DNA from 2 places in the Mucilaginibacter paludis DSM 18603 genome. Region 1 is predicted to be linked to the other one. Evidence: riboswitches for the same ligand, from Rfam matches in the RefSeq annotation. Region 1 holds a riboswitch; the other holds the start of a gene.

Region 1 (3,652 bases):
GCAGCCTAAGGCGGCAAATGTTTTCAGGTCGGCCTGTATGCCTGCACCGCCTCCGCTGTCGGAGCCGGCAATGGTCAATACCGATGTATATTTAAATTTTTTCATAGCTGTTCATACTTCGGTCAATTAGGTTTCTTAATCTTTCTGCCGCCAATGCCGGATTTTCGGCCGAGCAGATAGCCGATACAATTGCCAGGCAATCGGCTCCAGCGGTAATGATAGAAGCGGCATTAGCTTCATTAATTCCGCCGATGGCTACTAAGGGTTTATTGGTTATCTGTCGTACCCTGTGGATGCCTTCAGTTTTCCACTCGGTAACAGTATCCGTTTTGGTATTGGTGGCGTAAACCGGGCTCAGAGCCAGGTAATCTGATACACGTGCATCCTCCGTTTCAAGCTGCGCTTCATACTCAATCGAATAACCTAAAAATTTTGTATCGGGGTGTTGTAAGCGTATTTTAGTTGGCGGGCTGTCGCTGTTACCAACATGTATCCCTGCCGCGCCGCAATGCACGGCTACCGGCAGATTATCATTAATTATCAAAGGGACATTATACCTGTCTAACAGATCTTTCAACAGCAGGGCCTTGTTTAAAAAAGCCTGGTCCGATAGGTTTTTCTCTCTTAGTTGCACCATATCAACGCCACCTTTAATGGCTTGTTCAATCACCCAAAAAAAGTCCCGGCCAAGGCAGGCGGCTTCGTCGGTAACCAGGTAAAGTCGGTAAGGGAAATTGCCCATCACGCTTAGCTTATTTTAAGTGTGGTAAAAAACTCTTCTTCAGTAAGGTTATACAAAATGTCGAGTAGGTTAACCTGTAAACTTCCGGGGCCTGCGGATAGGTCAGCGGCTATTTCACCACATACACCGAGCAGAGCCATAGCAGCTGTAGTAGCCAAAAAAGCATCCTGCGGATTTACCGCCAAAAAAGCGCCGGTTAAAGCCGTAGCGGTGCAGCCAAGGCCGGTAACCTTTGCCATGAGGCTATTGCCGTTTGAAAGCCGTGTTGTGTTATCGTTATTAACAATAATATCCGTAGCGCCCGAAATGCAAACCACACTGCCAAACTCATCGTTAAGCCGTAGCGCTGCCGAAACAGCATCATTACTTTGGTGAACGCTGTCGACTCCTTTGGTACTGTTGCTTTGGCTTGCGAGTGCCATTATTTCGCTGGCGTTTCCTCTAATCACTGTGGGCTTAAGTTTTAAAAGTTGTTTCAATACCTCGTTACGGTAGGTTGTGGCACCTGCGCCAACCGGGTCAAGCACCCAGGGCTTGCCAAGCGTATTGGCTTGTTCAGCAGCAATCAGCATACTTTTAACCCAGTACTCATCAAGCGTGCCTATATTAATTACAAGCGCTCCGGCTATGTTAACCATCTCGGTTAATTCGGCATGGGCATGTGCCATAATAGGTGATGCTCCCACGGCCAGCAAAGCATTGGCAGTATTATTCATTACCACATAATTGGTAATGTTGTGTACCAGCGGCGAGTTTTGTTTAACGGCGATAATTTGCGCCCAGATTTGCTCCTTCATAAAATAGCTATTAAATAAATTAAATGGCCAAGGAGCTCTTTTTGAATAAAAAGATGCAGAACTAACATTTACTTTTCCCTTCGCCGGCATTATCCGGATCAGGTTCAAAGGGTATCATCTCAGTGCCTGTGTTACAGGTACACCCCTAAAGCCGTTGTAAAAGTAAGCAGAATTTATTTTTTCAGCGAGTTTAATTAGCTTATCACATCCGGTTAAATATTGATTAATATCATTAGCTTTGAATGCACTGCCATATTCGGGCTTTGTTTAACCATGATAACCTGAGTTTTAATTTGTAAATGTTTTTTACATTGTTTAATCTGCGGTTGGCCCTTTAAAATACAAACCAATTGTAAGTCGTTTGATCTGATTGTTTAGATCGGGCATTTGTCATCGCCATTTTACAGCTACTCAATTTAAATAATCCAATGATGGATACTTTCAATAAACGGATCATTTACAGTATTGAATTATCCATGCTGATTCTGGCTTGCCTGCTGTTTGCATCCTATTATGATATTAAGCGGGCTAACACGAGGGAATTGTGGCTAAAACATTCGGACGAAGTACTGGTCCATACCGGCCGTATTCAATTAGCTGCAACTGAAAGTGGCATGTCTGCAAGGGATTTTATGCTGACAGGCGACCAGGCATCAGTTACGCGATTTAACCAGGTCAGCAATCAAGCTTTAAAGGAGCTTGATACGGTTAGACATATTACAGCAGATAATTTAGTCATTCCGCCGCTGTTAGATTCGGTAGGTAAGTATCTCAATATACAAACAGCATTTTCAAAACGAGTTATTTCATTACGTAAATCTCAAGGCCTGGCACCGGCTCTCGCGCTTGTTCAAGCTGGCAAAGGTAAAATAGATGCAGATAGGGGTGCTTTTTTTATCAGGCAGGTTGAGCATAACGAGAATGGATTACTGAGTGTGAGAAAGGCCGAGTCTAAAAAAGCCCTTTCAATAGTTAATATAAGTTTGTTTACCACTGGCGCCTTTATTTTAGCGTTTATTGTGATGTTGCTGAAGCGGGGCCGGAAAGAAGCTAAGGATCGAAGCAGGCTGCTCGACCGTTTGATCAGGAATAACGAACACAACAACATCGCAGAAAAATTGGCTTCCCTTGGCACCTGGAGCATGAACCTGGATACTCAGGTGGTTAGCGGGTCTGATGAAATGTACAGGATCTGGGCGATAGATCCTGCAAAAACGGAGAGTGTTTTTGAAAGTTTTATTCAAAAGGTACACCCGGAAGATAGGAACTTTGTGCTTCAAAAAACATTGGATGTTGGTGATAAAACGAATGTAGAAAGCTATAATTTTAGAATTTTAAATAACGGGCAGATCAGGTATCTGAATAATGGGGTAACGGTGATACGCAATGCCGATCATAAGCTCCATACCATTGCCGGCTATGTGCAGGATATTACCGAAAAGCGGCTTGCAGCAGTAGATTTGGAGGATGCCCATATCCAGCTGACTACCCTGTTTAACAGGATAGGGGAGGTTTTATTTTCGAGAGATGTAGTTGAAAACCGATTTATGCGGATATCTGATAACTGCGATCAGATTTTTGGTTATAATCCCGAAGAATTTAAGGCCGATCCTGAATTGTGGATCGCCGTTATTCACTCCGAAGATCGTCATCTGATCGAATCCGGAAATGTCATGTTGGCACAAGGCGTACAAACGGTTAACCAATACCGTGTGATTCGTAAAGACGGTGCTGTACGGTGGGTTGAGAATAAAAGGGTACCTTGGGTGGATGCCAAAGGTACCCTGGTACGGGTTGACGCGGTGATAAAGGATATTACCGAAAAACGTTTAGCCGAGCTGGAGTATGACAGGATGATTGCAGACGTTGTTCAGCGCAATAAAACCCTTGAGCAGTTTACTTATATCGTTTCGCATAATTTTAGGGCACCGGTGGCCAACATTATAGGTTTAAGCCAGATTTTGGATCTGTTGCCGAATGCTAATCCGGCTGAACAAATGGCAGTGATCAAACATATCCTTTCGTCGGTAAATAATCTTGATCATATCGTGAAGGATTTGACGATGGTTTTGCAGGTACGCGAACCGGTGAACGAAAAAAAGGAGACGGTATA
Region 2 (3,652 bases), 820 kb from region 1:
GCTTCCTTGCCCCCAATAAGATTGTAGTATTGGATTAACAGCATCGTTCAGGGTACCTAAACCCGGGTCGGCGGAAGATACCGGCGTTGTACCGCCGCCTGACCCGCTTCCGGCGTTAGCACTCGCATAACGTTTAAAGTTTACGGAATCCCGTAACACTGTGAGCCAACGATTAAATCCTAATGGCACATGGGCTGTATCCAAATGGCCCTCATCTGAAAATGCCAGAATGGCCGGTAAACGCTTATCTGCGGAAATTATAGCAAATCCGCTTCCTGAATAATTAACCGCATAAGCTGCTGGTACTTTTTGCTGGTCATAAACGGTGAAGTTCTGAACGCTTTCAGCGATATCGGCCGTAGCAGAAAGGGACTTTTTGCTGTACGATGTAAGGTATTTGCGTGTCCGGGTTGCCAGAACAAGTGCGGAGTCCCTGGAAATGAAGTTCGTGTCGGTTTTTAAAGTAAGTAATTCTTTGGCAATATCAGGCGATGATGTATCCTGGATAATTTTCTTACAAGATGTCAGAAGCGCAAATAAGGCTAAACCGGCGCAGCATGTGTGGATAAATTGTTTCTTCATAGTGAAATAAGGTAAATTAAGTTGCAGCATTAATAAACTTAAGGGAACGGTGTTGAAGAAATCGGATCAAACTCCAATGTACTTGGGTGCACTCCAAGCTGTTTAACTTCCATACGCAGCCATTACGCTGATCATGGTCAATGGGTTTGATCTCAGCCTCAATTCGGCACCCCAGTAATTATGCAACTAAAGTAAAGATTAAATATAATACTGGCTATCACAAAACAAGAAATATTTTCAGCCCTACACTTTTCATGCGTTATGGTAGTGGATGACTTAATAAAGTTTTGAACCAGATCGATGCGTTTTAATAAGTCTGATTTATTCAGACTATTAACACGGCCTTAATCATTATTACAGCACTTTAAAATCAGGAATATATATATTTAACCTAAGACGTGAGTTCAGTTTAAGCGGCTAAAAGTAATCGTTCCGTTAGGATCAATAAGTAATGTGCTCGGTATTCCCATAATCATAATAGTGGGTAGCTCATCCAATATCTTTTCCTGCACAATTCGTTTATTCAATTATAAATAATCATTTAAACTTGAAATTTAATATTGGACAACAATCCCTGTAACTAATTTCAAAAAATAAAATTTCATCGGTACGGTTAAAATATTAATTCTAACTTTACAAAAACTTTAGGGGTGCCTTGTGCTGAGAAATACCCTTTGAACCTGATGCGGTTAGTACCGCCGAAGGGAAAAGTAGAACAACCTTTTTTGGGTTGTTTTTCCTTCCTTAATACGGGTGCATTCCTATCGTTAGAAAATTTCTGGCCAAATGGATATCACCGTCAATCAAGAAACTTATTCCGTTAGCGATGTTTGCTCCTTACAGCAAATACTAAACCCTCTTTTTCCGCAACCGATTACCGGAATTGCTGTGGCCGTCAACCAGGAGATTATTGCTAAACACCACTGGGCATCTCATTTTCTGAATCCAGGAGATCATATCACCATCATCAAAGCCACGCAAGGCGGATAAAATTGCAAAGCAATGAAAAACGAAAGAACACCAAATGAACAGGCGATCAGCCGGTCACCATTCCCGTCATCGCGTAAAGTGTACGTCAAAGGGCAGCTGCATGATATTGAGGTTGCCATGCGGGAAGTACTCCTGAGCGAAACCAAGATTCACGGACGGTTCGGAGAGACTGAACCTAATGCCCCGGTAACGATCTATGATACCAGCGGGCCCTATACCGACCCGGATATCGACATTGACGTAAAAAAAGGTTTACCCCGCTTGCGGGAACAATGGGTAACCGGCCGTGGCGATGTAGAACAGCTGGGACACATTTCTTCTGACTATGGAACACTCCGTGCCCATGATCAAACCCTGGATGCTTTAAGATTTGCACACATCAGCAAGCCTTACCGCGCCAGGCCGGGAATGAATGTATCCCAAATGCATTATGCCCGAAAAGGGATCATTACACCCGAAATGGAATATATAGCGATCAGGGAAAACCAGCGGATCGATCTTTTAAAAGAGCAGCTGAACGGGCAGTATGCGGCCATGGCACACCAGCACCCAGGTCAAAGTTTTGGTGCCAATACCCCAAAAGGCTATATCACGCCAGAATTTGTACGCGCCGAAGTTGCTGCCGGGCGGGCTGTCATTCCATCCAACATCAACCATCCGGAAAGTGAGCCAATGATCATCGGACGTAATTTCCTAGTGAAGATCAATGCCAATATCGGCAACTCCGCTGTTACCTCCAGTATCGAAGAAGAGGTGGAAAAAGCCGTTTGGGCCTGCCGCTGGGGGGCAGACACGATCATGGATCTTTCAACCGGCAAAAATATTCACGAAACCCGCGAATGGATCATCCGTAATTCACCGGTGCCTATTGGTACCGTGCCTATTTACCAGGCTTTAGAAAAGGTTAACGGAAAAGCGGAAGACCTGACCTGGGAACTTTTTAGGGATACACTGATCGAGCAGGCAGAGCAAGGGGTAGATTATTTTACCATCCACGCCGGGGTGCTGTTGCGTTATGTCCCGCTAACTGCGAAACGGATTACCGGTATCGTATCGCGCGGCGGCTCTATCATGGCCAAATGGTGCCTGGCCCATCACCAGGAGAATTTTTTATATACACATTTTGAAGATATCTGTGAAATCATGAAAGCCTACGATGTGGCCTTTTCACTGGGTGACGGCTTAAGGCCCGGCTGTATAGCCGATGCCAACGATGCCGCTCAGTTTGGCGAACTGGAAACTTTAGGTGAACTGACCAAAATCGCCTGGAAACACGACGTGCAAACCATTATTGAAGGCCCAGGACATATCCCGATGCATATGATCAAAGAAAATATGGATAAGCAGCTGGCACATTGCGGCGAAGCGCCATTCTATACTTTGGGGCCGCTAACCACGGACATTGCACCGGGCTATGACCACATCACCTCGGCCATCGGCGCAGCCATGATCGGCTGGTTTGGTACAGCCATGCTTTGTTATGTAACCCCTAAGGAACATTTGGGCCTGCCGAATAAAAAGGATGTCAAAGATGGGGTAATCACCTATAAAATAGCGGCTCATGCCGCCGATCTGGCCAAAGGCCATCCCGGAGCGCAGTATCGTGATAATGCACTCAGTAAAGCCCGGTTTGAGTTCAGATGGGAAGACCAGTTCAATCTGTCACTCGACCCAGATACGGCAAAGGAATTTCATGATGAAACCTTACCTGCCGATGGTGCCAAGATCGCCCACTTCTGTTCTATGTGCGGCCCTAACTTCTGCTCAATGAAGATTACGCAGGACGTGCGGGACTATGCCAAAGAAAACGGCATGGGCGAAACCGATGCCCTTTCAAAAGGCATGGAAGAGAAGTCGAGAGAATTTTTACAAAAAGGCAGCGAAATTTATCTGTAAAAATGGAACTGATCGTGATTTCAAACCCGGTTGCTGTTGCTGATGAAAGTATTTTAATCAATAACCTGTTTGAGGCCGGTTTGCAATGCTTTCATATCCGGAAACCGGAAAGCGATGTTCGAACGGTGAGGGAACTGATCGGGGGCATCGCCCCCTTGTTTTATAATCGCATCTCCTTACATCA

Evidence for each region. Region 1 has a riboswitch for thiamine pyrophosphate ahead of thiM (hydroxyethylthiazole kinase). Riboswitches for the same ligand answer to the same signal wherever they lie in the genome.
Region 2: another riboswitch for thiamine pyrophosphate. It lies ahead of thiS (sulfur carrier protein ThiS); the one in region 1 lies ahead of thiM (hydroxyethylthiazole kinase).

What each region holds. Positions count from the first base shown of each region.
Region 1 is NZ_CM001403.1:7,280,132-7,283,783, forward strand. It holds gene thiD (bifunctional hydroxymethylpyrimidine kinase/phosphomethylpyrimidine kinase) at 1-105, opposite strand, end outside; gene thiE (thiamine phosphate synthase) at 92-742, opposite strand; gene thiM (hydroxyethylthiazole kinase) at 748-1,539, opposite strand; TPP riboswitch at 1,598-1,696, opposite strand; gene MUCPA_RS30945 (PAS domain-containing protein) at 1,968-3,652, shown strand, end outside.
Region 2 is NZ_CM001403.1:8,098,792-8,102,443, forward strand. It holds gene MUCPA_RS34245 (C10 family peptidase) at 1-582, opposite strand, end outside; gene MUCPA_RS39380 (hypothetical protein) at 987-1,109, opposite strand; TPP riboswitch at 1,219-1,306, shown strand; gene thiS (sulfur carrier protein ThiS) at 1,369-1,572, shown strand; gene thiC (phosphomethylpyrimidine synthase ThiC) at 1,585-3,468, shown strand; gene MUCPA_RS34260 (thiamine phosphate synthase) at 3,471-3,652, shown strand, end outside.